Regions from separate parts of the Steroidobacter flavus genome, predicted to be linked through region 4. Evidence: riboswitches for the same ligand, from Rfam matches in the RefSeq annotation. Region 4 holds a riboswitch; each other region holds the start of a gene.

Region 1 (7,381 bases), on a different contig from region 4:
ACATCAGCAGCGCCGCCAGCAGAATGCCCATGTTGATCGAGATGGCGCGTGCCATCGATGAGCTGCGAATGTATGCGACCACGAGCACCGGCGTGAGGAACGCGCCGCCGATCGTTGCATAGATCAGCTCGCCCCAGTCGCGACCCCTCAGGCCGCCGAAATCGGCAATGTGCGCCCACGCGACCAGGTCGAGCCCGATGCGCTCATGAATGCGCATTGAGTCGTCGAGCAACAGGAAGCCATACACCCCGATCCAGAGCAGCAGCACAGGAAGGCGGGTTTTCCGAAACAACTGGCTGAGCGCGAACATGATGCCGGCGTACTTGAGATATTGAAACATCTCGCCGTAGCCGCGATCGCGTGCGATGGACCAGCGCTCCGAGGTGAGCAGGTTCGTATGCACGTGCAACCAATGCAGCACGATGAACAGCAGGTCGCCACCGATCAGCGCTGCCAGTAGTTTGCGAGGCGCGAGGATCGGGCTCGCAACGTCGTGCGACTCCGAAAAAAGTGTGGCACTCGAGTACGGGGAGGAGGTGTCGTCGATCACGAGCAGAATTCTAGGAGATCGACGCGTGGCTGGATTCACGAATTGCGTCGGTCATTGGCGACCCGGTTGTTGTATTTGCAACAATGTAGCTGCACGCCGACAGCAGCGCGCGGCGAACTATCATTTGTTAGTCGTCGCACAACAGCTCGACTTTGCGAATGGCCAGATCCACCGCCTGCTGATCCGTTGCTTTCGCGAGCTCCTGTTTCGCGGTATCGCAATGGACGGCCTCCGATCTCACAGCATCGCTCACCTGGCTGACTGCCTGCGCGTTGGTTGGATCGCAGTAGTCCGATGAAGCGCGACGAATGTTTGCATTGCTGCCGACCCGCTCGATGGCGACGCAATCGTTGACCTTGATTTCGCGCTGATCGCTGACGATGCGAACGGAACTGCCGTCCGCCATTTGCACAGTGTATTGAGTGCCTGAGCGATTGCCTTGAGTGGCGGCTGCGCCGGCAGCACCGACCACAGCTCCGGTGGCGGCGCCACGTGCCGCCGAACCGCGTCCGCTCGCAATGATGCCGATCGTTCCGCCGAGGAGCGCGCCTTGGGCGGCGTTCGAGTCCAAGGTGACTTGCTGGGCGTTTTGCACGACGCCGAACTGCACGGTCGCATTTTGACCGACCCGATGCGACGTGGCTTCGCATCCAGCAATCGCCGTGAGCGCGACACCGACGATGCAAAGAATCATTCGGCTCGAGGGGGAGTTGTCCATGCGACGGCCCTTTCAAAGTGTCGAACGTTGGCACCTCAGCGGCGGCGGCACTATTGGACCTGGGCCCAAGTCGAGGTTGACGCCTTGCGAAAACCACAATATCTTGTGCCCATCCTCGGTGCCTGCCCCAAGATCAGTGGGGCAGGCTGAAAAGGGAATCCGGTGACATTCCGGAGCTGCCCCGCAGCGGTAATTGGGAACGAACGGCGCACACAGCACTGGGCTTTTGCCTGGGAAGCAGCGCCAAGTAGGTCGGCACACGCCGGAGCCCATGAGCCCGAAGACCTGCCGAAGATCGCGCGTCGTCACAGGCGCGCACAGGCTGTCGGGCTCTCGTGGGAAAGGGCTGGCGGATGTTCGGATCGCTGCGTTCGCTAGTGACCTCGCTCCGTTGTTCCCGTCTTTCCCTCGATCGCCCGATTTCGCTCGCGGGAGCGACGCTTCGAGGAACAACACACATGCTGGCGACCCTGGACTCTGCTCAAACCGATTTTCATTTAACGCCTCCACACTCGGCTCGCACCCAGATGCGAGTCACCAAGCGCAACGGCGAGCGCGAAGCCGTCGACGTGAACAAGATCGTTCGTGCGGTCGGGCGCTGTGGCGACGGTCTCGACGCGGTCGATCCCATGCGCGTCGCACTGAAGACGATTGCTGGCTTGTACGATGGCGCGACCACTCGCGAGCTGGATGAGCTGTCGATCCGCACGGCCGCTTCGTTCACGTTCGAAGAGCCGGAGTATTCGCGTCTCGCGGCGCGTCTGCTCGCGGGCTTCATCGACAAGGAAGTGCAGGGGCAGGGCGTTTATTCGTTCTCGCAATCGATTCGCCTGGGCTTCGATGTCGGGCTGATCAACGAGCGCGTGATGAGCTTTGTCGAGAGCAATGCCCGCAAGCTCAACGACGCCATCGACGCGCGTCGCACCCACGAGTTCGAATACTTCGGTCTGAAGACGCTGTACGACCGCTACTTGTTGAAGCACCCGACGCGCCGGCTGGCGCTGGAGTCGCCGCAACAGTTCTGGCTGCGCATTGCCTGTGCGCTGAGCGCCAGCGTGCACGAGGCCATCGACCTATATCAGGTGTTCTCATCGCTCGACTACATTCCCAGCTCGCCGACGCTGTTCAACGCCGGCACGCGCCACGAACAATTGTCGAGCTGTTTCCTGCTGGATTCGCCCGGCGATTCGCTCGAATCCATCTACGATCGTTACAAGGACATCGCGCTGCTGTCGAAATTCTCCGGCGGCATCGGCGTGGCCTGGCATCGCGTGCGCTCGGAAGGCTCGCTGATTCGCGCGACCAACGGTCTCTCGAATGGGATCGTGCCGTGGTTGAAGACACTCGACTCGTCGGTGGCGGCGGTGAATCAGGGCGGTAAGCGCAAAGGCGCGGCTTGTGTGTATCTCGAGCCATGGCATGCCGACGTCGAAGCCTTCCTCGAACTGCGCGACAACACGGGCGACGAAGGCCGCCGTACTCATCACATCAATCTGGCGAACTGGATTTGCGATCTGTTCATGCGTCGCGTGGAGGCGGATGAGATGTGGTCGCTGTTCGATCCGAAGGATGTGCCGCAGCTGCCGGACCTGTGGGGCGAGGCGTTCGATGCGGCTTACACTCAGGCCGAAGCGCAAGGGCTCGCACGAAAGTCTGTGCGTGCACGCGACTTGTATGCCCGCATGATGCGCACCCTGGCGCAGACTGGCAACGGCTGGATGACCTTCAAGGACAAGTGCAACCGCGCGGGCAATCAGACGGCACGCGCCGGCAATACGATTCATCTGTCGAATCTATGCACCGAGATCCTCGAGGTCACCAGCGATGACGAGACTGCGGTGTGCAACCTGGGCTCGATCAATCTCGGCCGTCACGTGATCGACGGTGCATTCGACTTCGACAAGCTGGCGCAAACCGTGCAGACGGCCGTGCGTCAGCTGGACCGGGTCATCGATCTGAACTTCTATCCGATCGCCACGGCCCGTGCCTCGAATATGCGCTGGCGCCCGGTCGGGCTGGGTGTGATGGGCTTGCAGGATGTGTTTTTCCAGCTGCGCATGGCGTTCGACAGCGCGCAAGCGAAGGAACTGTCGACGCGCATCGCCGAGACGATTTATTTCCAAGCGTTGCGGACGTCCATGGAACTGGCGCGCGAGTTGGGACCTCACGATGCATTCAAGGACACGCGTGCCGCGGAGGGTGAGTTGCAGTTCGACAGCTGGGGCATCACGCCGTCGGACGAGACGCGGTGGAATGCGTTGCGCGCTGAAATCAAAGCGCACGGCTTGCGTAACAGCCTGCTCATCGCCATCGCACCGACTGCGACGATTGCCTCGATCGCCGGTTGCTATGAGTGCATCGAGCCGCAGGTTTCCAACCTGTTCAAGCGCGAGACTTTGTCCGGCGACTTCCTGCAGGTGAATCGTTACCTGGTGGAGGAGTTGAAGCAGCTCGGCTTGTGGACCGATGAGATTCGCAATCAGATCAAGCTGGCGGACGGCTCGGTGCAGGGCATCGCCGAGATTCCTCAGGCACTGCGCGCCATCTATCGCACGGCTTGGGAAGTGCCCATGCGGGCGCTGATCGATCTCGCGGCGTCGCGTGGCGCGTACATCGATCAGAGCCAGTCGCTGAACCTGTTCATCGCCAATCCGACCATCGGGCAGCTCTCCAGCATGTACATGTATGCGTGGAAGAGCGGCATCAAGACCACTTACTACTTGCGCTCACGTCCGGCGACGAACATCGCGAAGACGACGGTGCAGGTGAGCGACACCGCCGCGGTGGTGTGCTCGTTGGAGAATCCGGAACTGTGCGAGGCGTGCCAGTGAGCGCCGTCATGACTTCACGCAGCGCCTCCCTGCTGGATTCAGGCTTCGATCTGACGCTGCGCCCGATGCGCTATCCGCGCTTCTATGAAATGTATCGGGCCGCGATCAAGAACACCTGGACCGTCGAGGAGATCGACTTTCAGATCGATCTGGGCCATCTGTCGCAGCGGATGACGGCGGCCGACCGGCATTTGATCGAGCGGCTGGTGGCGTTCTTCGCCACCGGCGACTCGATCGTCTCGAACAACCTGGTCATCAGCCTGTACCGGCACATCAACTCGCCCGAGGCGCGGATGTATCTTTCGCGCCAGCTGTACGAGGAGGCGCTGCATATCCAGTTCTACCTCACGCTGCTCGACAATTATGTTCCGGATCAACAGCGACGCGCACAGGCATTCGCCGCCATCGAAAACATTCCGTCGATCCGTCGCAAGGCGGAGTTCTGTCAGAAGTGGACCGATGAGGTGTTCGGCCTGCAGCGGATCGAGAGCGACGCCGACAAGCGTCGTTTTCTCTTGAACCTGACGTGCTTTGCCAGCTGCATCGAAGGATTGTTTTTCTTCGGCGCGTTCGCCTATGTCTACTTCCTGCGTTCGCGCGGGCTGCTGCCGGGACTGGCGGCGGGCACGAACTGGGTGTTTCGTGATGAGAGCGCGCACATGGCGTTCGCGTTCGAAGTGCTCAATACGGTGCGTCGGGAAGAGCCGCATCTGTTCGATGCTTCCTGGGCTCGGCAGGTGCAGACGATGATCGAGGAGGCGGTCGAGTGCGAGGCCGCGTTCGCCGACGATGTGCTATCGGGCGGTGTCGTCGGTCTGACTCGTCGTGAGATGCGCCAGTATCTGGAATACGTTGCCGATCAACGGCTGCGCGCGTTACATCTGCCCACGCGTTACAACGTTCGCAATCCGTTTGCGTTCATGGAATTGCAGGACGTGCAGGAGCTGACGAACTTCTTCGAACGCCGCGTCTCGGCATATCAGGTGGGCGTGCAGGGGGAGGTCGCTTTCGACGAAGCCTTCTGATTTCGTTGCGCCAGGGGTCATCGCGCGAGGTGCGACGGTCAAACGGAGGCCCCCTATGTCGATGTGGAACATAGTCCTCCGCCCATGGCCGATCCGAAACTCAGTGTCCGAGGTGCAGCGGTCCTCCGAGCGTTCCTCGACGTCGCGCCGGAGGAGCTTACCGGTTCCGAGCTGATGAACAGCGTCGGCATCTCGTCGGGGACGCTGTACCCGTTGCTGAGCCGCTTCGAGTCGGCGAAGTGGCTGACCAGTCGCTGGGAGGCCGGCGATCCGGCGAAAATGGGCCGTCCGCGCCGCCGCTACTATCGCCTGACGGCGTTGGGGGCCAACAAGGCCAGGGAATGTATCGAGCTCATCGTGCCTGGTATCTGGAGCCGGGCATGATTGAGTTCCTGCTGTCGGTGCTGAAAACCCTGGTCGGAAAGATTGTCACAGACGAGTTCAATGCGACTTGTCCTTCCGTCGCCCAGTGGCTTGTGAAGAGGAGCGCTGCCCGGCTCGGCGCGGATCGAGAGCGCTATGAGGAACAGTGGCTGGCCGACCTGGCCGATCGCGGCACGTCGATCAGGAAGTTGATATTTGCTATCGGCGTGTGCCGAGCCGCGGTCACGCTGCGTCGGGAGTTTGTTCCAGCGGGGAAACCTGTCCAGACGGACAGCGAGCGTCGGTTGGCTGAAATCGATCAGGCGCGGCGAACCTTGGCGGCGCGCTTGACGATGCCAGCCCTGCGATTTGAATTGGAATGCCTGCGCGACGCGCTCACCAAAATCATCGAGAGATGCCTGAGCGATCTCATGCAATGGAAGATCTCTGCTGTTGTGGCCGTCGTCTTTACGATCTTCGGAATTATGCTGGCGTATTTCAGAATGCGCTGATCGCGGCCGGCCTCTTCAACGCTGCTCGCCAGCCGGCGCGAACTTCGCAAACCGAATCGCCAGTGCCGGCAGCACCAGCAGGTTCAAAATCATACTGGTCACCAGACCGCCCAGAATAACGATAGCCATCGGGCCTTCGATCTCCTTGCCGGCTTCCTCGCTGCCGACCGCGATTGGCAGCAGGCCGAGCGCCACGACCAGGGCGGTCATGACGATCGGTACCAGGCGCTCGCTCGCGCCCTGAAGGGCGGTGGCCACGCCCCAAGGCTTGCCTTCTCGGGTCACCAATTCCTCATAGTGAGAAATCATGAGGATGGAATTGCGCATGCTGATGCCAAACAGCGAGATGAAGCCCACCATGGCGCCGATCGACAAAGCGCCGCCGGTGAGCAGCAGGATCAGCACGCCGCCGGCCAATGCAAAGGGAATATTGGCCAGCACCAGAAACAGGTTGTGCCGGTTCGCGAACACCAGCGACAGGAGCATCACGATCACGACGAGCACGAACGCGGAGTGCAACAGCAACTCGTTCTGCGCTGTCTTCCTGGCTTGCGCCGCGCCGCCGACGGTCACCGAAACATCCGGAGGCAAGGTCACATCGGAGCGCACTTTCTTCTCAACCGCCTGTGCAAACGAGCTCAAGTCGCGCCCGACGACGTCCGCAGTGACCTGCTGACGCCGTTGCGTACCTTCATGCATGATCACATAGCGACCCGGCGTGCTCGCAATGGTCGCAAGCTCCCGCAGCGGCAAGGTCGTGCCAGTGGCGTTGCGGATCAACAGGCCGCCAATCGCCTCCGGATCCCGGCGGCTGCCGGGCTCGAGGATGACCGCCACCTCGAATACCCGATTGTTGTCGTTGGTTTGTGCCACCACGACGCCTTGATAGGCGAACTGGACCGCTTCGAGCACGTCCAGGGGCGCGAATCCATACTGACGAAGCCGATCCGGGCGCAACGCGATGGTGAGTTCGGGAGCGCCGGACTGAGCCTGCGACAGAACATCGGCCGCGCCCGGCACCGTCGCAACGACATTCCTGATCTGCTGAGCGACCCGATCCAGAACGTCGAGGTCGTCGCCGAAGATATTGATCACCATTTCACCGCGCCCGCCGGTGAGAATCTCTTCGATACGCTCCTCCAGAAACGGTGTGACCGCAAAGCTGATGCCTGGAAACGTTTGCAGCGTCGCCCGGATCTGTTCCTGCACCTGCTCCTCTTCCTCGCCGGAGAGGCGCTTCAGCTCGATGTGAAATTCGCTGAACTCGGGGCCGGCCGTGTCTTCGCCCTGTTCGGCGCGGCCGAGCTGTTGAGAGACAGACTGTATGCGTGGGTTCTTGAGCAACGCCTGAGTGATCCGCCCACCCAGGTGGAGACCAGCGT
Region 2 (7,381 bases), on a different contig from region 4:
CACTGCCGATGCGAAATGTATTGCCGTGATCGACGGCTTCGCTGTCACCGTCGCGGCGCTGCTCGCTATCGAAATCGATCCTCGCGTTCGCTCTCGCTGCATCTTCAGCCATTGCTCGGCGGAACATGCGCATCGCAAATTGCTGGCCCACCTCGATGTGAAACCGCTGCTCGATCTGGGCATGCGGCTCGGTGAAGGCACGGGCGCCGCGATGGCATGGCCCATCATCGACGCCGCCGCGCGCTTGATGACGGAAATGGCCAGCTTCGAATCCGCCGGAGTGGACGACAAGGCGACATGAGCAGCGACGCTCAAACCGCTCGTCCTTCTGGGCTGATCGCTGAGCTGCGACTGCTGCTCATGGCGGTTCAGTACTTCACGCGCGTGCCCATGCCAGCGTGGGTCGGCCACTCTGCCGAGCACTTGAGCGGGACGGCACGTTACTTCCCCGCCGTCGGCATTTTGATTGGAGCGATCGGCGCGCTCGTGCTGTGGCTGACCAGCCTGGTTCTGCCCGGGCCGTTGCCGGTCATTCTCAGCACGGCCTTTACCGTGTTCATCACAGGCGCGTTCCATGAGGACGGTCTGGCCGATACGTTCGACGGTTTGGGCGGTGGCGCGACCCGCGAGCGCGCACTCGAAATCATGAAGGACTCGCGGCTGGGAACGTTCGGCACGGCGGCGCTGGTGCTGACGTTACTCATCAAGATCGCCGCATTGAGCGCGATGCCCGTGACGATTGCGATTGGCGTATTGATCGCCGGCCACGCTTTCTCTCGCGCATGTGCTGTGACGCTGCTGTTTGCCAGTAATTACGTCGGCAATCCGGATCAGTCACGCGCGAAAGTCGTCGCACAGCCCATGAGGCCTGGCGAGCTTTTGTTTGCAATCGTCATCGGCGTTGCACCGATGTATTGGTGCGGCCTGCACGCGCTCGCTGGCGTGGTTTGCTCGCTGATCGTTTTGTACTTGCTGACGCGCTGGTTCATGCAACGGCTGGGCGGCTTCACCGGCGACACGCTGGGAGCCACGCAACAGCTCACCGAGATCGCGTTTCATCTGGCCGTGCTCGCGTCGTGGAACTCTACCTGATTCGTCACACCGCGCCGGCGGTGGCCTCCGGCGTGTGTTACGGCCAGACCGATGTGCCGCTCGCGGAAACTGCGGAGCAAGACATTCAAGCCGCTTTGGCGCCCTTGCCCAGGTTCGAGCGGATTTATTCGAGCCCGGCACAGCGCTGCTCACGGCTGGCGAAGGTGTTAGCACAAAGAGACGCTTGCGACGTGACGCTCGCGCCTGAGTTGCAGGAACTGCACTTCGGCCATTGGGAGCAATTGCCGTGGGCCCGGATTCCGCGAGAACATAGCGACCCATGGGCGGCGGACACCTGGAACCTGGCGCCGCCCGGCGGAGAAACAGAACAAGCCCTATGGACCCGAGTCGCGAGCTGGTATCGCACGGCGCTGTCGCCGACCGCCTCCCGCTGCGCCATCGTCGCGCACGGCGGCTCATTGCGCGTATTGCGATGTTTGATTCTCGGGCTGCCGGTCGAGGACCGCTGGTCCTGGACCCTGAAGTGGGGCGAACACGCACGCTTCGAGCGGCCTTGAAACCGCCCTGCAATAAACCCGCGCCTGCCCCGGTCTACTCCCAATGAACGCTAATAGTGCTCGTGAACGCGGGCGCTTCGAGGCGCTGTGCATGCCGTTCCGGGCCGACGTGTTTCGGTTCGTGTACTGGCTTTGCCGAGACCGGGCTTTGGCGGAGGACGTGGTGCAGGAGACGCTGTTGCGCGCGTGGCGCTCTCTCGATTCGCTCGGGGACGAGAAAGCCGCACGACCGTGGCTGCTCACCATTGCGCGACGGGAGCTGGCAAGAGTGTTCGAGCGCAAGAAGCTGCCGATGGTGGATCTCGATGTCGCCAACGAAGCCGAGCCCGAATCGCTGGCGGTCAACGATCAGCATGAAGTCGAGGAGATGCGACGCGCGATTCTGAAACTGGATGTGATTCACCGTGAGCCGCTGGTGCTCCAGGTGTTGCTGGGCTATTCCACCGAAGAAATCGCCCAGCACCTGGAAATCAGCGTCGCGGCCGTGTTGACGCGTCTGTTTCGTGCCCGACAGGTCTTGCGTCAGCAACTGCTGGGTGCGGAGGGCTCGCGGTCATGAACTGCGAAGAACTGCGCACGATCGTCGGTGCCGAACCCAATTCGACGAACCCCGAAGTCCTGAAGCACATCGAAAGCTGCCCGGACTGCGCCCGCTATCGGCAGGAATTGCAGGCGATGGATCGCTTGATCTATCGAGCGTTGGCCGTCGACGCGCCGGCTGAAAAGCGCGCCACTCAACCGTCCCGCGTGTGGCGCATGGCTGCGAGCGTGCTCGTTGCTGTGCTCGTCGGTGCGATGTCGTTGTGGTTACTGACACCGCGAGAAAGTTTCGCGGCGGAAGCTATCGCTCACGTCAAACATGAGCAGTTCTCGCTCGTGCGCACGTCGGAAACAGTCGATGCGCAGGAGCTGGAAAAAGTGCTCGCCGCTTCGAGGTTGCGATTGAAACCCGGTGCGGCACGAGTGTCATACGCGCAGAGCTGTCCCTTCCGGGGTCAGCGAGTTCCGCATCTGGTCGTGCAAACCGAGCAAGGCCCGGTGACGGCGTTGGTCGTCACGGACGCGCCAACCCAGGGGCGCGAACATATCGACGAGAAAGGTTTTCAGGGTGAGATCATTCCGGCACCGCGCGGCGTGATCGTCGTGCTGGGTCAGAATGTGCCGGTGGATGCAGTGGCGAAGACGCTGCTGAGCGCGCTGGAATACTGAGCCCCAAATGCACAGCGGCGCATGTATGCGCCGCTGTGAGAAAGAATCGCGAAACACCGGCCAGCGCAGGGCCGCCGATCATCGCAATTACTTCTTCATCTTGGCCTTGGCGGCATCGCAATCGCCCTTGCTCAGTAGCAAGTAGCCCTGGCCCTTGCACTTGTTCTGGCCCTGGCAGGCGTTGGTGGCGGTGCTGCAGGCGGACGTTCCCTTGCACGAATTGACACCTTCGCATTTCACCTTGGCTTCATCCGCCGCGTTCGCCGTGGTGGCGACAGTGGTAAACAGCAGTGCAGCGGCGGCGGCCATGGCGGCGCAAGTGGCTTTCTGTGTGCTCATGCTTCTCTCCTGAATCTGATTTTTCGAGCGGTTGAAACGGATCGTCATCGATGCCGCGAACAGCATCTTGCCCACTAGACCGGGCCCGGCGCCATCGCATTACACGCAAACGGAGTAATAAGCGATGGCTCAGACCGGTCCTCTAGCCAACAAGCAAAAAGCGGGAGTCCGATATGTTGAGCGACGCCTTGATGGACCCGAAGAGCCCGATGGCCCGCCTGCTCGACCATCTGCAAGCGCCGTTCGCGCTCGCCTCGCGGGTTTATGTGAGCTGGGCGTTCCTCAAGAGCGGCTATCTGAAGCTGTCGGACTGGGACCAGACGGTTGCGTTGTTCGAGTACGAATATCGCGTGCCCGTGCTGACCCCGCACCTCGCCGCCATCGCCGGGACCGCCGGCGAGCTGGTGTTTCCAATGCTACTCATACTCGGTCTATTTGGCCGGATCAGCGCGCTCGGCCTGCAGGCCGTCAACGTTCTGGCGGTGATTTCCTATGCGCACGTACTGTTCCAGGAAGGCTTCGCGGCCGCCATCGGCCAGCATTATCTGTGGGGTTATATGTTGCTGGTGCTGACGGTGTACGGCCCGGGCGCCTGGTCGCTGGACTACCAGCTGCGCGCCCGGCGCAAGAATTCGTCCGACACTTGACGAAGGCCCGCTCAAACTTCATCCTCGCGCCGCGCGACAAGTTCCCCCTCAAGGGGATTCAAAGGGAACTCGGGTGTGAAGCCCGGGCTGCCCCCGCAACTGTAAGTGGTTCGCCGCGCGTCAAAGACCACTGGTGTAGCCCAAGGAATTGGGTACGCCGGGAAGGTGACGCGAGGACTTCAGCCATCAGCCAGGAGACCTGCTTGCCGCCGTCGTCCATCGATTGGCCGGGGTGTGCCAAGAGAACGGGAGTTTTCCCTGTAGAGGCGACCGGTGCATGGGTCGCGACGCGTTTTGAAGTTGCAGCCCGTGCGGTTTGTAACTCTCCGCGGAGCCTTCTGTGCACACCAAATCCGTCTGCCGCCCGTCTTTCCGGGCTTCATCCCGTCTTCTCACCGCATCCGTAGCGTTGTTGTTGCATCCAGCGTTGTCCGCGCTGGCCGCCGACACGGGCGATGGCGTCGAGGATGTGATCGTCACTGCCAACCGCATCTCGCAGGAAACGTCGCGCGTCGGCGATTCCGTCACTGTGATCACCGCGAAGGAGCAGCGTCGCAGCCAGAAGACTGCGGTCTCCGATCTGCTCGCGGCGACGCCGGGCGTGACAGTCGCTCGCAACGGCGGCCTGGGCGGCACGACGACGCTGAGTATTCGCGGCGCCGAGAGCCAGCAAACGATCGTGATGATCGACGGCGTCAAACTCAACGACCCGTCTTCGGCCAGCGGCGGATTCAACTTCGCGGATCTGATCACCACTGACTTCGCGCAGATCGAAGTGTTGCGCGGTCCGCAGTCCACGTTGTGGGGCAGCCAGGCTATCGGCGGCGTAGTAAACATCGTGACGCCGATGCCCGAAGGCCCGCTGTCTGCCTCTTATTCCGCCGAGGGCGGCACTCATGACACCGCACTCGTTCGCGGTCACGTGCAGGCCGGCGGCGACCGCTTCGCCTGGCGCGTTAGCGGCAATTACTTGACCAGCGACGGTATCTCTTCGTACTCGCGCGATCTGGGCGGTCTCGAGGCCGACAGCTATCGCAACGTCGGCTTCAACGCGCGCGGCATTCTGCATATCACCGATAACGTCTCCGCTGAAATCCGCTCGACCTGGAGCGACGGCCGTTCGGAATACGACGGCTTCCCGCTGCGTGATACCCCGGACTACGGCGTCACCGAAGAACTGACAACCTACGCCGGCGTGAACTTCGGCTTGTTCGACGGTCGTCTCGAAAATCGTATCGGCTTTGCGTACACGAACACGGATCGCAAAGATACCGACCCCTCGTCGACGGTGCCGACCACGTTCGACGCCGAAGGTCGCAACGAGCGTTGGGAATATCAAGGCACGCTGCGGATCACGGACCGCGTGAACACCATCGTCGGCCTGGAGTCGGAGCGCTCCGAGCTGAGCACCGTATCGCCGTCGACGTTCGAACCAAATCCCGTCCCGCTGACCGGCGAGGTGCAGATCGACAGCATCTACGCGCAGGTCAACGTGACGCCGATCGACGCGTTGTCGTTGAGCGCCGGCGTTCGCTATGACGATCACGACACGTTCGGCAGTCACACGACGACGCGCGCCTCCGCCGCGTGGTCTGTGACATCAACCACCATCCTGCGCACCAGCTACGGCGAAGGCTTCAAAGCGCCGACGCTGTATCAGCTGTACAGCCAGTACGGCAATCTGAATCTCGAAGCCGAAGAGGCTGAGGGCTGGGATGCCGGCGTCGAGCAACATTTCTTCGCCAAGAAGCTGGTCGTGTCCGCGACTTATTTCGATCGCGACACCACCAACATGATCGACTTCGTCACCTGCAGCACCGGCGACACCTCGCCGAACTGCCAGGGGCGGTTTGGCTACTACGACAATTTCCAGAAGACCAACGCCAAAGGCGTCGAGCTGGCGGCAGCCGCACATCTGACGGAACAACTGTCGCTCACCGTGAACTACACGAACATGGAAGCAGAGAACGCAGCGCGCGGCACAGCGAACTACGGCCATGAGTTGCCGCGTCGGCCAAAAGAAACCGCCAATGCGCAGCTGAGCTACGAATGGCCGGTCGGCCTGACCACCACGGTCGCCGTTCAGCACGCCGGCCGCAGCTTCGACAAGATCAACAACCTCGAGGTGCTCGAGAGCTACACGCTGTTCGACCTGCGCGCGTCGTATGCGGTCAGCGATTCGCTGGAAGTGTTCGGTCGAATCGAGAATGCGTTCGACGAGGACTACACGACGGTGAAGAATTACGGCACGCTCGGCCGCACCTTCTACGCCGGCCTGCGACAGAGCTTCTAATGAAGAGTGGGGCTGACATCGCTGCCGGTCGCTTCGCTCATCATGGCGGCCGGCTCTGTGTCGCGCGCTCGCTGTTTCCGGATGTGACGCAGCCGTGGATCGATCTGTCCACGGGCATCAATCCTTCGTCCTACCCAGCGCCGCGAGCCTCGGCTCGCGAGCGCAATCGACTGCCTGAGCCCACCGACCTGGCAAAGCTCGAAGCTGTCGCCGCGGCGGCGTTCGGCGTCGACGATCCGGCGCGAGTGATCGCGACCGGTGGAACTGAGAACGTGCTGAGACTGCTGCCGTATTTTTTGAAGACGGCGTCCGCTGTGATCGCCGGGCCGACGTACGGTTCGCATGCCGATGCATGGACTCGCGCCGGGCTCGATACAACTATCGTCGCCGACGCCGAGTTGGCGACGCGAGCTGCCGCGAACACCGCGATGACTGTCGTCAGTCCCAACAATCCGGACGGGCGCGTGCTGAGCCGCGAGCAACTGTTATCGCTGCACGGTTCCTTGCAGGCGAATGGCGGCGTCCTGATCGTCGACGAAGCGTTCGCCGACCTCGAGCCTCAGCTGAGCGTCGCCGGGCTGGCCGGCACTGAGTGTGCGCCGCGCATGATCGTGTTGCGCTCGTTTGGAAAGTTTTATGGACTGGCGGGGGTCCGACTCGGATTCGTCATCGCTTCGACCGCCATCGCGACTCGGCTGCGTTATTTGCTGGGCGACTGGCCGGTATCTGCGGACGCTCTGCGCGCCGGCCTCGCGGCTTATGCGGACGAAGCGTGGGCCTCGAGAACGCGCCTTCGCCTGCATCGCGCCGCGCAGCGACTCGACCGGTTACTCATCGCCGGCGGCATGACCATCGTCGGCGGCACCTCGCTTTATCGACTGGCCCGTGCTCCGAATGCCCGCGCCCGATTCACCCAACTCGCCTCACAAGGCATTCTCGCCCGGCCGTTCGAGTACAACAGCACTCTGTTGCGTTTCGGTCTGCCGCTCGCTTCAAATGACTGGCGGCGCGTGGCCAACGCGCTGAAGATGCAACCATGAGCACGACCGACGGACTTTCGGAAGCCGACAAAGATCGCCTGCATGCCGAAGAGATGAAGCTGCGCCAGGCCGAGCGCCGCGCCGAGCGCGCGACCAAAAAAGAGCGCGGCGGCCTGCTGATGGTGCTCACCGGTCCCGGCAAGGGCAAATCCTCCAGCGCTTTCGGCATGGTGGCCCGCGCGCTCGGCTGGGACATGCGCGTCGGCATCGTGCAGTTCATCAAAGGCAAATGGCAGACCGGCG
Region 3 (7,381 bases), 520 kb from region 4:
CCAGGAATTCGTGCACCAGATGACGAAAATGAGCCGAGCGATCCAAAGGCAGTCCCATCATCTTCAAGAACACGTGCACGGGCAGAGGCTCGGCGATCGACGCCAGGAAGTCACAATGACCCTGGTCCTTCACCGCATCGATCAACGAGTCGGCGAGCGCGCGAATTTCTTCCCGCTTGCTGACGGCCGACTTGGGAGAGAACGTCGCTTGCAGCGGGCCGCGATACTTGCCGTGCTCCGGCGGATCCAGCGTGATCGGCACCTGTTGTGGAATGTGCCGCCCGATCTTCGCTTCCAGCGCCGCGAATCTCGACATGCCCGACGCATCGAAGGGAGAGCTGGAGAATGTTTCGGGATCGCGCGACACCGTGAATACCGCCGCGTGTCCGATGGCCGCCCAGTGGCCGCCGTTGTGAGGGGTCCAGAGCACGCCATTGGGTGCTCGATTCAACAGATCGCGAACGCGCTCATGCGGATCGCGTAACAGCTCCGAGTCCTTGAACATATCGAAATCGCAGACGGCTGCGTCGGGCACGTGGTCGGGCTTGGCGACCGGATGGATGCCTCTCATATCGCACTCCTTGGCGGGCGGATCAAACGTCGTTGGGAACGCTGGCTCGGCCCATTCCAGTCCCGGGAGTGCGCCGGGTCAATGATCGCAGGCGACAGCAGGTTTCATCCGAGTCGTCCGGCTCGTCGACAGGCGGTGCCGGCCGACGTTGCTGGAACGTCACGATTGTGGCTAGATCCGCGATGACTTGCGCCAGGAAGTCCATGGCTCATTGAACCGGCGCGGGCGCTTTCGCTCAAGCAACATTGCTGATCGGCTGCCATAATCTCAGCTTATGCCAACCTCGGTCCGACTGCCGTCGCTTCATACATTGCACGTTTTCGAAACGACGGCGCGGCGCCTCAGTTTCACGCGTGCGGCGGATGAGTTGCATCTCACACAAGCGGCGGTGAGCCGGCAAATCCGGCAGCTCGAGGAAGCGCTCGATCAGCCGCTGTTCGTTCGTTTGCACCGGCGGGTCGAGCTGACGCCGGTGGGAGAGCGCCTGGCCGCCGATTTGTCGCAAAGTTTCATGCAGATCGCACGTTCGGTCGCGCAGGCGCGGGGTGAAACTCGCGAGCGCTTGCGGCTCAGCGTCGAACCCGCTTTCGCCGCGCGTTGGCTGCTGCCGCGTCTGCCTCGTTTCGTCGCGAGCGAACCGCAAGTCGATGTAGAAGTGGATTCGACCGAGATCATGCGGGAGCTGGGCAGCGAGACCGACATGGCGATTCGTTACATCGAAGGCCCGCGACGCAGCCCACAGCGCAGCGCCATCCTGATCGCGGAGGTTGCGATGTATCCGGTGCTGGCGCCTTCGCTGATGCGTCCCGGTCAGGCGCTGCGAAAGCCCGAGGATCTGCTGCAATTTCCGCTGTTGCATGAGGATGAGGACCGCTCCTGGCAAGCCTGGTTTCGGGCAGCGGGTTTGCCTGGCATCTCGATTCCGCGTCGAATGCGATTCAACGATGTCGCGCTGGTCCTGCAGGCGGCTGCGAATGGCCACGGAATTGCGTTGGGCGACGACCTGTTGGCAGCGGATGACTTGAAGGCGGGAAGGCTGATCCGGCCATTCGACATGAGCGCGCCCTGCGGCACGTATTGGCTGCTCGGCGGGGCATCGCGATCGCGGGCGAGGCGGATGTTTCGAGATTGGTTGGTGGAACAACTGGCGTTGTGATCAGGGCACGCCAACATTTGCAATCGACAGACGGCGGCGCGACCGGTAACGTGACCGCATCATGGGTAAACGTACAGGTAGCGCCGATCTTCCCCTGCATGGCGGGCATGTGCCGCCGTGGCTGTCGGCGCGCATGGCCAAGCTGGGAAGGATCATCGTCGAGGCCATCGTGCTGGAATACGGCCGCGACGAGTTGTTGCGCAGGCTCGCGCATCCGTTCTGGTTTCAGTCCTTCGGCGCCGTGATGGGCATGGACTGGCATTCCTCCGGCATCACGACCAGTGTGATCGGCGCGTTGAAGCGCGGCCTTGCTCCGATACAGCAGGAACTTGGTATCTACGTCTGCGGCGGCAAAGGTGCGAAGTCGCGAGAGACGCCATCGGAGCTGATGGCGTTAGGGGATCGCACTGGACTCGACGCGGCGCCGTTAACGAATGCGAGCCGACTGGTCGCGAAGGTCGATAGTGCAGCCGTGCAGGATGGTTACGATCTCTATCTGCATGCGTTCATTGTGACGACCGACGGCCGTTGGTGTGTCGTTCAACAAGGCATGAATGAGCAGCGACGCGAAGCACGCCGTTATCACTGGTTGTCGGAGAATCTGCAAAGCTTCCTGGATTCGCCGCACACGGCTATCGAAGGTCGCAATCAAGGCTCGATTATCAATCTGGCGGATGTTCGGGCGGAGCGGAATCGACGCGCCGGTCTCGAGCTGGTGCACGCGGGCCCGGACCGCCCCGTGGCCTTGCTGAAACGATGGCGCGATTCGGGAAATGCGGCGCTGAGTTTGTTTCCTGAGCCGGACCCGACGCCGCACTTGAGCTTGCCCGCTCATCACGAAGTACGCGCATCGGACGTGGTATTGCGACGTTTGCACGCGGCGCTCGCAGCGGCCGCGGATCGTGGTCCCAAGGATTTCGCCGATCTGCTGCTCACGCCAGGCGTGGGTGCGCGGACCGTCGCGGCGTTAGCGTTGGTTGCTGAAGTTCTGCACGGCGCCCCGGCGAGGTTCAGCGATCCGGCCCGCTTCTCGATGGCTCATGGTGGAAAGGATGGCCACCCGTTCCCCGTGCCGCTGAAGGTTTACGATCAAACGATTCGAGTGCTCAAGGAGGCGGTGAGCCGGGCCAAACTCGGTAACGACGAAAGACTCGCCGCGATCCGTCAGCTCGACGCTCAAGCTCGGGCCCTCGAAGGGCGCGTCGCCGGCCCGAGCTTCGATGCGTTCATCTCGGAAGAACGCGCGCATGCCGCCGAGTATGGCGGACGAACGGTGTTCGACGACGCTTCAGCCACGAGCAAGCGCGGCTGATTGCTCCAGGGTGATGCCTGCCACGAGGGGATCGGCGTGTCGATGCGCCAGCCGCCACTCCTTTCCTTCCCGCCGATAGACCAGCGTGACCCGTAGCGCCCAGGGCTGCGATGGCAAACCGCCGACTTCCACCTGGGCTCGTTCGATGAGCGCGAGCACCACCATGTCCGGCGAGCCGTAGGCGGCGATCACTTCCTGTTCCAGGGTGCCGTTCTTGAAGAAGCGGCCCATGGCCTGCATGCGCTCGGCGGTGAGATCGATACGACGCGTCGGTTTGCCGCCGAACGGGGCCATGATGGTGAAGTCGTCGGTCAGGGAAATGAGCTCCTGGTATCGGTCGATGTCCCCACGCAGCAGGGTCGCGTTGGACTCTTCGGAAAGTTTGATGAGCTCGCGGACCGTGTCATCGACCGGTATCGCGGTGGCATCGAGTGAGGCGAGGGCGGCTCCGGCCGCGGCAAGGACGGTACGACGTGAGGCAGGCATGCTCGATCTCTCGTTTACAGCAAAGCGGCGCGAACTCTAGCGATCGGATCGGGCCGGTCGGCAGTGCCTTTGGTTATCCATGGACACTCACCCAAGCGGGCCGGTGTAATGGCCACGTTAACGGCTCAGAAAACATCGGTTAACGTCGTTACGAAACCGTTATTAACGCCATAAGCGCCGCGTGTAACGGTTGACGCTTCCGGCAAAGCGCAATATCGTGCGCCCCGTCCACGGTGCCTGCTCCCCGAAGAGCGGGCTGAAAAGGGAACCCGGTGCCCACGCTGTCAGCGTGCATTCCGGGGCTGCCCCGCAGCGGTAATTGGGAACGAACGGCGCACACAGCACTGGGCTTTTGCCTGGGAAGCAGCGCCAAGTAGGTCGGCACACGCCGAAGCCCATGAGCCCGAAGACCTGCCGAGGATCGCGCGCTGTTACAGGCGCGCACAGGCTGTCGGGCTCTCGTGGGAAGGGGCTGGCGGATGTTCGCGTCGCTGCGTTCGCCGGCGAATCGCGCCTTCCGTTATTCCATTTTTTCCATCGATGACGTGCTCGCGCGTTTGTTAACGCGGGCAGGCGGCCTCGTAACCGTAAATAACTGGCGGCCGGTGCGCTCTGTGCACAGGCTGGATAAAACCAATAAGCGAGGCAATTGTGAGCAAACACGGGGTCGCCCGCTGGGCGAGCGGTTTGGGAATGCTGGCGGTGGCGCTGCAGGCGAGTGCGACCGACCGCAAGGCGGATGAGACCGAGTCGATCGTGGTCGAAGGACAGCGGGAGCGCAGCACGGTCGTGCTCGATGAGCCAGTGCTCACGGGCTCGCGACTCGGCATCGATGCATTCGATCTGCCGGCCAGCGTTTCGGTGATCTCACATGAATTGATCCAACTGCGCGGTGCGCGAACCGCCATGGAAGCCATCGAAAGCGCTGTCGGCATGACCGGCGGCACGTCGGTCGGCTCGATTCCGAACTACGCGACGCGCGGATTCTCTGGCAACGACATCACTGTCATGCGCGATGGCATCCGCCAGAACACCGCCTCGCAGTCGTCGCGCCCGCTCGACAGCTTTCTGTTCGAGCGCATCGAAGTGCTCAAAGGCCCGGCCTCGCTGCTGTATGGCGAAGGCGCGGTCGGTGGCGCGATCAACTACGTTTCCAAGTTGCCCGACGACACCACCAAAGCGGAAATCATGGCCACCGTCGGCTCGTGGAATACTTATCGCACCGGCTTTGGCGTGGGCGGCCCATCGGGCGTCGACAAGCTCTACTACCGCTTCGATGTTTCGCAGACGCAATCCGATGGCTACGTCGATGACAGCGGTTATGACTACACCGCCGCCGCCGCCGCCTTACGCTACGACGCCACCGACGACACGACACTCACTTTGCAGAGCACGTTCCTGAAGGACAGCGTCAGCAGTTATTACGGTACACCGCTGGTTTACGATGCGGTCATCGATCAGACCGGTGCGCAGGCGGTGCGGCGTGCAAACAGCGCGACCGATCGACTGGTGAATGCTCGCATCGATGGGCGCACACGTCGTCTCAGCTACGACAACATCGACAACTGGTCGAAGGCCGACAACTCGTTCACGCGGTTCATCGTCGATTCCAACCTGTCCGAGCGCTGGACGTTGCGTAACGAGACTTACGTTGCCACTCAGCACATGGACTGGCGGAACACCGAGAGTACGGTGTGGAACCCCGCGTCTCAGCTGGTCGAGCGCGGCAGTTTCTTCCTGATCTATCGCAACGACCTGCAGATCGGCAATCGCGTGGATTTGCGTTGGAGCGGCACGCTGGCGGGTCGGCCGAACACGTTCCTGATCGGCGCGCTCTACGATAATAACGAGCAGATCCGTAACAGCGGACAGACTCTGCCAGCGTCGCCGACGCCGGCCAATGTGCCGCTGGTCGGCTTCGATCGAGGCTACGGCCCGGACGTGCACTATCAGCGCACGGTGAAGGTGACGACTGAGAACGCGGCGGTCTACGTTGAAAACATTTACGAGCCGGTGCAGCGCTTGAAGGTGGTCGGCGGCTTGCGCTACGAGCAGATCGATGTGGAACGCAAGTCGTATGTCGGTCTCGATCCATACACCAAATCGTACGATCCAATCACCGGTCGGCTCGGTGTGATCTTCGAGGCGAGCGATGCGCTGAATCTGTACGCCAGCTACAGTCGCGCCGCTCAGCCGGTGTCGCAGCTGGTGAGTCTCACGGTGACTCAGGACAACTTCAGCCTGCAGAAGGGCGCTCAATACGAAGTGGGGGCCAAGGCGTCCGTTCATGGCACGGACCTGACGCTCGCGCTGTTCGATATCGAGAAGAAGGATGTGCTGACGACGAATGCGGACCGCGTCAGCTCTCAGATCGGGAAGCAAGTGTCGCAAGGCGCCGAGCTTGCCGTGGCGTTCACGTTGCCGGGAGAGTTTCGAATCGATACGCACGCCGCCTGGACCTGGAAGGCGGAGTACGAAGACTTCTTCGAGAATCTCACGAACGGCGGCGTCCTCTCTCGCGAGGGCAACACTCCGGCGAACGTGGCGAAGTTCGTCGCGGGCCTGTTCATCGTGAAGCCGTTGGGCGATTGGGAGTTCACTGCCGGTGCGCGTCACGTGGGCGAGCGGCAGGCCAATACCAACAACGGCATCCAGCTCGACGCATACACGACCTTCGATGCCAGCGTGGGTTATCGCTGGAACGACGCACAGATCGTCCTGCGCGGGCGCAACCTGAGCGACGAAGAGTACGCCGAGTGGGCCTCGGGCAGCGGTTTGATGGTGAGGCTCGCCGATCCGCGCAGCGTCGAGCTCGGTATGAAGTACTCGTTCTGACGCCATGAGCTTCAAGCGGCAGCTGTTTCTATTCCACCGCTGGGCGGGCATCGTGCTGTGCCTGTTCTTCGCGCTGTGGTTCGTGAGCGGGATCTTCATGATGTACGTGGAGTTCCCGCAGCTTTCGAAGCCAGAACGGCTGGCCGGGGCGCGGCTGCTGAATTTCTCAGCCGCGACGCTCACGCCGGCGGACGCACTGACGAAACTGCAGTGGAAAGACTTTACGAGAGCAGCGACGCCGAGCACGCTCAAGAAAATCGCCGTCGCTGATCCCGAGCAGCCAGCGGCGCCGCGCTCGATTCGCCTGGCAATGATCGCCGAGCGGCCGGCGTATGTGATTCACGCGGACAACGGAGCGCAACCTCGAGTCGTGTTCGCGGACAACGGCGAAGTGCTTCGCGATGTGAGCACGAAAGCGGCGGAGGAGGCCGTGACGGGATTCGTTCAGAGAAGCGCTGCCTCGCTCGGCAAATTCGCTGCGCCGTTCGAAGGTAGCAGCATAGCTTTCGACGGCACTGTGCAAACCGATCAATGGACGGTATCAGCTGCACTCAACGATCACCGACCGTTGCTCAAGTTCGCGATCAATGATGGTGATGGAACGGTGCTCTATGTTTCGTCGACGACGGGCGAAGTCGTTCGGGACACGCACAGCACGGAGCGGGTGCTGAACTATTTTGCCGCCGTCACCCATTGGCTCTATCCGACGTTCGTTCGCAAGTATCCGGAGTTTTGGGAATGGATGGTCGACATTCTCTCCGGCATCGGCGTGGTGCTTGCGATTACGGGCCTATGGATCGGTTGGTTGCGCTGGAACCGTCGTGCCAAACCCGGCAAGCCGCAGGTGCCTTACAAAGGGCTCATGCGGTGGCATTACTTCACCGGCATCATCTTTGGCGCGCTGACTGTGACGTGGGTGTTCAGCGGGCTGCTGTCCATGAATCCTCTGAATTTGAATCCGCCGCGTCGGGCTCAGGCGGATCAGCAACTCATCTATACGGGTAAGTCGCTCACGGTCGGC
Region 4 (7,381 bases):
GCGGAACCAGTACGCCACGACGACAACAGCCGCCGCCAACAAGCTCGCATACAGCTGCGTAGCAAGAGTACCCGTGAACAACATCGCGACCATCACCGCGACAATGGCCCCAATCGCCGCATAACTAAGCCAGGGAAACAGCCACACTCTATTCGTAAGCCGTTCCGGCCGCTCGCGCTCCATCCGACGCCGGAGCTTGATCTGCGCCAGGCACACCATCGCATAAACCATCAGCATGATCGCGCCAGACGCATTCACCAGAAACGCGAACAACACTTCCGGCGCAATCACCGACGTCATCACAGTGAGATAGCCGAACGTACTCCCGATCAAAATGGCACGAGCAGGCACCTGCCGCTTGTTGAGCGCCACCAACGACTGAGGCGCATCGCCCCGCGCAGCCAGCACGAACAACGTCCGCGAAGTAACGTACAAGCCAGAATTCAGACAGGACAGCACGGCGGTCAGCACAATCAGGTTCATGATCGTCGCCGCGCCGGGAATATGAGTCCGCGTCAGCGCCGCAGCGAACGGCGACGAGCCGGGAACGATCTCAGTCCAGGGCACGATGGCCACGACCAGCAAAACAGACAGCACATAGAACAACAGGATCCGAATGATGATCGTACCTGTCAGTCGCGACATGGTGCGTGAGGACTCGCTGGACTCCGCGGCCGCAATCGTCACGATCTCAGCACCGCACAGAGAGAAGATCACCGTCGTCACACCCGCCAGAATCGACACGCCGCCAAACGGCGCAAAGCCGCCGCCATGCGCGGTGAGATTGGAGAACGTCGGGCCATCGGGCGAAGTGAGTCCGCACGCATACGCGCCGGCAATCAGAATGAAGATGACGATGGCCGCGACTTTGATCGAAGAGAACCAGAACTCGAACTCGCCGTAAGAGCGCGAGGACATGAGATTCACGGCCGTGAGCGCGAGCATCAACGCCAGCCCGATCTGCCACACCGGCAGATCGATCCACTCATGCAGTAACGCCGCGCCGGCGATGGCTTCGATCGCGACGACCACCACCCAGAAATACCAGTACAACCAACCGCTGACAAAGCCGGCCCAATCGCCGAGCCCCAACCGAATGTATTCGATGAACGAGCCGAGCCCGGGCGACCCCGCCGCCATCTCGCTCAACATGCGCATGATGACCAGCACCACCAGGCCGGCGAGCGCATAGCTTGCCACGACGGCCGGCCCGATCGTCGCGATGGCCGAGCTGCTGCCGACGAACAGGCCCGCGCCGATGATGCCGCCGATGGAGATCATCGCGACATGGCGCGAGCGCAGGCTCTTCGCCAACTCGGGCGCCTCGATCTCGGCGCCCTCTGCCCTGGTTCGATTCATGGTCACTGCGGCCTGGCCCCGTTTCGGGAAACAATGGCGCGAACCTCATCGTGAGGCAAGCCATAAACCCGATGACCGTCGCGACCGGTCATGGTCTTCGCGGCCACCAGGGCATTGAGAATGGCCTCCTCCGTCGCCTGAACCACGCCCTCGAACAGCGGATTCAACAGCGGATTTGGATACGTCTCGACCGAGATCTTCTCCATCTGCATGCTATTCAGTTGCGGATTGGCCGTCGAGAACGCCATGAAAATATCGCCTGAGCTTTCGCGGCTGATATCGCCGAGGCGCCCCATCGCGTGGCCCGGCCGCTTGGCCAAGCGCTTGAGTTGATGGGGTAAGAGCGGCGCGTCGGTGGCGATCACGACGATCATCGAGCCGTCGCCTGGCTTATCGTCAGGCCGCGCATTGCAGGCGGGCACTTTGTCGTTGGGCGCAGGGGTCGCCGTGCACGGAGCGTAATTCTTGTTGAGCTCCTGACCTACCGCGGCACCGGCAATGCGCAGATCGGTCTGCACGCCGAAGTTACATTGGACCAGCACGCCGACGGTGTACTGGCCGATGGGCGTAGTGACGATACGCGACGACGTGCCGATGCCGCCTTTGAAGCCGAAGCAGACCATGCCCGTGCCGCCGCCGACCGCCCCTTCGAGCACTGGTCCGGACTTGGCGATCTTCAACGCTTCCAGCGCGTGCTCGCTCTTCACGTGGAAACCGTCGGTGTCATTGAGGAAGCCGTCGTAGGTCTCTGCCACCATCGGCGTGAACCACGAGCCCGGCCATTTGTGATCCACGATCCAGCCAACCACCGCGTCGCGCACGACGCCGACGCTGTGAGTATTGGTGATCATGATCGGGCCATCGAGATAACCGCGCTCTTCCAACCACACGGTGCCGGTCATCTCGCCGGCGGCGTTGCTGGTGTTCCAGGCGGCGTACACCGGCGCGGTCGAGTTCTTACCGCGTGGGATGATCGCTGTGACACCGGTGCGCACCGGCCCCTTGCCTCGCTGAAGTGCGCCGTCGCCTTTGATCAACGTCACATGGCCCACTTCCACACCCTGCACGTCGGTGATCGCGTTGAGTGCTCCGGGCTTGCCTTGCAACTGGATGCCTATGTCCCGAGCGCGCGGCCCCTCCGCGAGGGCGATGCTTGAAACGGCGAACAAACAAACAGACGTCAGAGCCAGCGAGCGTCGAATCATCTTGTTCTCCCCTGTCGTTGGACGATGGATTGTGCTCGGTCCCCATCGCCGTGCCCATAAATTCTTGTAATACCCGGCATACGGATTCGTTGCTTGACCGGTGCGCGGTTCGCCCGCATTCTTGGCGTCGCGTCGAGTTCCCACGCCAGTGGGATTAAAACGGGAACCGGGATAGACCCGGGCTGCCCCCGCAACTGTAAACGGTGTTGGCCGCGCTAAAAGCCACTGAGCCTCGAGGCTTGGGAAGGTGGCGCGGCAGTAAGCCGAAAGCCAGGAGACCTGCTCGCCGCCGTCGTCCATTCATCGGCCGGGGTGCGCCGAGTGAACGGGAGTTCCCGAGTGACGACCGGTGTGGGTCGCGCTCGCCAGCGAGGCGATCCCATGTGTCTTCGCTTTGCATTGGAACTCGTCACATGAGCGCTGCTATTACCGATCCGTTCACTCGTCACGGTGCCCACCTGGGCATCGCGCGCAGCCTATGGCCGGACGCGCCGAAGCCGTGGATCGACCTGTCGACCGCGATCAATCCCAATCCCTATCCGGCCCCTCACCCCAGCGCGCAAGCTCGGGCCCGGTTGCCCGATCCACAGGAGCTGCAGAATCTCGAAGCCGCCGCGGCCCGTGCCTTTGGCGTCGACGATCCCGATCGCATCCTCGCCACGGCCGGCTCCGAAACCGTTGTGAGATTCCTGCCTCACGCGCTGCCTGCGGTGACCGCGGCCTGCATCGTGTGGCCCACCTACTCTTCGCATACGGATATCTGGCAAAGCCTCGGTGTGCCGGTCGGCCGTGTCGCTGGCATTGAACGAGCGTCACTGACAGCGGGCACCGTCGTCACGCTCGTCAATCCCAACAGCCCGGACGGCGCGATGACGCCGCGTGAGCAGTTGCTCGAGGCGTACGACAAGATCGCCGAACACGAGGGCTTTCTCGTAATCGACGAAGCCTTCGCCGATGCCGATGCTTCCTGCAGCGTCGCTTCGTTGGCCGGCACCGAACGTTATCCGCGCATGATCGTGCTCCGCTCCTTCGGCAAGTTCTACGGATTGGCCGGCGTTCGTCTGGGTTTCATGATCGGTGCTCCGGCGCTGGTCAAACGGATTCGAACCGCGCTCGGCGATTGGCCCGTGGCCGCTGACGCAATCACCGCAGGACTCGCGGCATACAACGATCCGTTGTGGGCCGAACGCACTCGCATTCGATTGCGAAGCGCCACCCGCAAGCTCGATGCGCTGTTGATACGCAGCGGCTTCAGCATCGTCGGTGGCACCACGCTGTTTCGACTCGCGCACAGCGATCTCGCCCAGGCCCGCTTCAATCAATTGCTTCGCGCAGGCATCCTGGTCCGTCCATTCACTCACGATACCAAGCTGCTGCGATTCGGCCTGCCCCATGGGGACGCAGCCTGGCGGCGCCTGCGCGACACTTTGAGAGCCAGACCATGAGCTGGAATACCTGGTGGCTGTACTTCGTCACCGTCTTTTTGCTCTCGGGCGCGCCCGGTCCCAACATGCTTCACATCATGTCGCGGAGCGTGTCGCTTGGCGTGAATCGCGCCGTTCCCGCGATGCTCGGCTGTCTGGTGGCGCTGGTCCTGATGCTGGTGGGCTCGGCCCTTGGGCTTGGCGCCGTGTTGCTGGCGTCACCTAGAGTTTTCGAAGTACTGCAATACGTCGGCGCCGCCTATCTCATCTGGCTGGGAATCAAGGCATGGCGCGACGACAGTGCCGACGCGGACAACGGCGCGGCGACAGTGCCGTCCGTTGTGTTGACCAATCGGCAGATCTTCCAAACGGCGTTCGTCATTTCCATCAGCAATCCCAAACTGCTGCTGTTCGCGGCCGCCTTCCTGCCGCAGTTCGTGAATCCTTCCAGCCCGAAGATTCCGCAGTTCGCGGTGCTGGTGACGACTTTCTCGCTCTGCGAACTGTTTTGGTACGCGGTGTACGGCCTGGGCGGCAACCGCTTGCGTCACTACCTGTCACGACCCGGACTGCGACGGATGTTCGATCGATTGACCGGCGTGATGTTCGTCGGCTTCGGCATCATGCTGCTGCGGTTTCGTCCGCAGTCGTGAGCCGCCACTAACCGTAAGGCGTCGCGGCTTACTCCGCGCCCCGCGATCGGGCAGCTACTCTTCCGCACACAACAAACCGTACCGTGCGGAGAGAGAGCATGGATTCAGCTGCATACGTTCCTGCGTTCCTGGGTCTGCTCGGCGTTGCGGTGGGTGGACTGACTTCGTTCGCCAGCAGCTGGTTCACACAGCGCTGGCAGTTTCGCGAGAAACGCATCGAAGCCGTGCGCTCGCGGCGCGAGTTGCTGTTTTCTTCCTTCATCGAAGAGGCCACTCGCGTCTATGCCGACGCGCTCACTCATGAAAAGGACGACTTCACCGATCTGGTCCGGCTGTACTCGCTGTATTCGCAGATCCGCCTGGTTGCCACGGAGGAGTCGGTGCACACCGCTCGCGTCGCCCTCGACGCGTTGGTCGAAGCGTACCTCTCGCCCAATCGGACGCTGCATGAAATCTACGCCGAAGCCCGGGCCGGCAAACTGACGTTCCTGGAGGACTTCAGCAAGACCTGTCGACAGGAGCTCGATCGACTGTCCGCGTAGCGCTCATTCAAGAGCGCGGCTGCGGGATGTAGGCGATGCCGAGCTGAAAACCGATGTCGGGCGTATTGTTGATGTTCTGCACGTTCTCGGTGATACCGAATGACAGCAGGTATCGATTCATTCGATGACGCACGCCGAGGCTGTACTGATACTTCAGGCCGGTCAGCTCATCGAGGTCGGTGTCATCGTCCGAGTAGACGCTGGGGCTGACATAGGCCTGCACGTTGACATTCGTGCGCCCGGTCAGCCGATGCTCGTAGCCCAGAATGAGCGTCGGAATGATCTGAGCCTCCTGCGGGACCGGCCACTCGGCACCGCCGTAATAGACTGCAGCGATGTTCGCATAGAGCGCATGATGCGCGCCTCGACGCTGCAGGGAGGCTTGCACTCCATAGTCGAAGTGTCCCGTCGACAGCAGCGTGCGCTCACCATCCAATGGCACTTTCACGGCAGCTTCGAGCGACATGCTCCAATGCTCCGGCAGCCGGACTCCAGTGTAGCGAACCCCCACCGTCGGATCCGTGAAGCCGCCGTCCGTCGGCGCACCGAAACTCGCAACCTGCGCCGATTTCAAATCGTAGATCAGCGTTACATCGTTGCGGCGGACTGCCGGTCGCCCGAACGTGCTGAAGCCGAACGTCCGATGAAATTCCTCGATGGTGCTATCGAGAAATCCGCCTTGATACGAAACGGCACTCGTCACGAAGTAACCGCTCCAGTCATCGGCAAACCTGTAATGCAGGGTGAAGTCGACGGCCGCAGACTCCACATCGACCAGATAATTCTCACCGGGCAGATCGCGGATCGCCTGCAAATCCGCAGCGCTCAGATCGCGTCGTCCCTGAGATTCGAGCGAAGTCAGGTAGCGCTCCACTGCGCCGCTCAATGCCCAGGTGTTTTGATACCCCAGCTCGAACTCCGCCGCCCACGTGCCTTTCTCGATCGAGACGGCGTGAGCGGGTCTCATATCCAGTCGCAGAAACCCGAACGTCGTCAGGTCCCGGTTGCGTAGCAGACCGTAGAAGTCGCTCTCGGCTGCGGGCGCGGCAACACTGGCAAGCATCGTTACCGCGCCGAGCGTGGCATTCAGCCAACGAGTATTCATCGCAAACGCTCCAGCAACAGATCGACGATGTCTTCGGGAACTTCGTCCATCAGCCAATGGGAACACTCGTCGAGGCGCACGAATCGATACGGCGCACGCACGAAGTCAGCCGTGTCGTTCGCGGCAATCTCACCCAACGCGTGATCCGCCGATCCCCAGATAAACAGCGTATCGACATGCACCGGCCCGATCCGTGCGTCGAAGTCCAGCGCGCGATACCAATTGAGCGCCGCCGTCAGTGCGCCCGGCACGGACAACCGAGCCACATGAGTTTCCAACCGTTGTGTGGAGAGCTTGCCGCGAAATGCAGCTCGCAACCGTTCTGCTCCGTTCGCCAGCATGCCCGCCTCCGCCACACCGCCAGGCTGGCGGAAGAAATGAATGTACTGAGACATCGCGGCCTGCACGGGATCGCGAGCTATCGAGTTCAGCAAGGCATCGGTGTGCGGAGTGGAAAGCACCGTGAGGCTGAGCAACTTCCCGGGCCGTTCCGCCGCCAGGCGCCATGCGAGAATCCCACCCCAGTCGTGCGCTACCAAATGAAAGCGATGCGCGCCGAGCGCGTCAGCGAACTCGAGAATGTCTCCAACCAACAGGCTCATGTCGTAAGCGGCGACGCCTTCAGGCCGCGCACCAGGCGAATAGCCACGCTGGTCGACTGCGACCGCGCGGAAGCCGGCATTCGCGATCGGCACCATGATGTCGGCCCAGGATTCGGCAAACTGCGGAAAGCCGTGCAGAAACAGCACGAGCGGCGCCTCAGGATCGCCGACAGCGAGACTATCGAACACAAAATCACGAACCCGAAGCGGGACCCTGCCGAGCTGCTCGCTGGACATCATGACGCTCTTCCCTGTCACAACAGATATTGAACGTTGAAGCCGACGTAGAGCTGCCAATGAGGCGCGATGCCCTCGTGCAGCACCGTGAACTGCGGCTCGACGAAACCATTGACCTGGACCTTCGGCGCCATGCTCCATACCTTGCCGACCCCCAAGCCCACCGGCACGTAGTAATCGTCGCTGTGCAAATCGAAGCTCCAGATACCGGTGGAACGCAGATACGCGCCGTGCGGCAAGTTGTAGAACACGAT

The links. A riboswitch is a leader RNA that binds a small molecule or an ion and turns the genes downstream of it on or off. The one in region 4 is predicted to bind cobalamin.
Region 1: linked by a shared signal. The riboswitch ahead of ACFPN2_RS26030 (ribonucleoside-diphosphate reductase subunit alpha) and the one ahead of ACFPN2_RS33395 (threonine-phosphate decarboxylase) in region 4 are both predicted to bind cobalamin.
Region 2: linked by a shared signal. The riboswitch ahead of ACFPN2_RS18385 (TonB-dependent receptor plug domain-containing protein) and the one ahead of ACFPN2_RS33395 (threonine-phosphate decarboxylase) in region 4 are both predicted to bind cobalamin.
Region 3: linked by a shared signal. The riboswitch ahead of ACFPN2_RS31435 (TonB-dependent receptor) and the one ahead of ACFPN2_RS33395 (threonine-phosphate decarboxylase) in region 4 are both predicted to bind cobalamin.

The regions. Positions count from the first base shown of each region.
Region 1 is NZ_JBHSDU010000014.1:787,894-795,274, reverse strand. It holds gene ACFPN2_RS26040 (hypothetical protein) at 1-550, opposite strand, end outside; gene ACFPN2_RS26035 (hypothetical protein) at 678-1,268, opposite strand; cobalamin riboswitch at 1,368-1,575, shown strand; gene ACFPN2_RS26030 (ribonucleoside-diphosphate reductase subunit alpha) at 1,727-4,099, shown strand; gene ACFPN2_RS26025 (ribonucleotide-diphosphate reductase subunit beta) at 4,108-5,124, shown strand; gene ACFPN2_RS26020 (PadR family transcriptional regulator) at 5,209-5,508, shown strand; gene ACFPN2_RS26015 (hypothetical protein) at 5,505-5,999, shown strand; gene ACFPN2_RS26010 (efflux RND transporter permease subunit) at 6,015-7,381, opposite strand, start outside.
Region 2 is NZ_JBHSDU010000003.1:2,924,210-2,931,590, reverse strand. It holds gene cobT (nicotinate-nucleotide--dimethylbenzimidazole phosphoribosyltransferase) at 1-301, shown strand, start outside; gene ACFPN2_RS18415 (adenosylcobinamide-GDP ribazoletransferase) at 298-1,092, shown strand; gene cobC (alpha-ribazole phosphatase) at 1,077-1,610, shown strand; gene ACFPN2_RS18405 (sigma-70 family RNA polymerase sigma factor) at 1,654-2,169, shown strand; gene ACFPN2_RS18400 (DUF3379 family protein) at 2,166-2,819, shown strand; gene bufA2 (BufA2 family periplasmic bufferin-type metallophore) at 2,907-3,158, opposite strand; gene ACFPN2_RS18390 (DoxX family protein) at 3,332-3,805, shown strand; cobalamin riboswitch at 3,827-4,026, shown strand; gene ACFPN2_RS18385 (TonB-dependent receptor plug domain-containing protein) at 4,215-6,098, shown strand; gene cobD (threonine-phosphate decarboxylase CobD) at 6,098-7,138, shown strand; gene cobO (cob(I)yrinic acid a,c-diamide adenosyltransferase) at 7,135-7,381, shown strand, end outside.
Region 3 is NZ_JBHSDU010000015.1:829,119-836,499, reverse strand. It holds gene ACFPN2_RS31455 (cytochrome P450) at 1-571, opposite strand, end outside; gene ACFPN2_RS31450 (LysR substrate-binding domain-containing protein) at 846-1,727, shown strand; gene ACFPN2_RS31445 (DUF763 domain-containing protein) at 1,789-3,039, shown strand; gene ACFPN2_RS31440 (nuclear transport factor 2 family protein) at 3,016-3,525, opposite strand; cobalamin riboswitch at 3,740-3,958, shown strand; gene ACFPN2_RS31435 (TonB-dependent receptor) at 4,177-6,360, shown strand; gene ACFPN2_RS31430 (PepSY domain-containing protein) at 6,365-7,381, shown strand, end outside.
Region 4 is NZ_JBHSDU010000015.1:1,347,017-1,354,397, forward strand. It holds gene ACFPN2_RS33385 (amino acid permease) at 1-1,359, opposite strand, end outside; gene ACFPN2_RS33390 (DmpA family aminopeptidase) at 1,362-2,564, opposite strand; cobalamin riboswitch at 2,682-2,865, shown strand; gene ACFPN2_RS33395 (threonine-phosphate decarboxylase) at 2,978-4,009, shown strand; gene ACFPN2_RS33400 (LysE family translocator) at 4,006-4,641, shown strand; gene ACFPN2_RS33405 (hypothetical protein) at 4,740-5,183, shown strand; gene ACFPN2_RS33410 (DUF3187 family protein) at 5,191-6,288, opposite strand; gene ACFPN2_RS33415 (alpha/beta fold hydrolase) at 6,285-7,130, opposite strand; gene ACFPN2_RS33420 (hypothetical protein) at 7,145-7,381, opposite strand, start outside.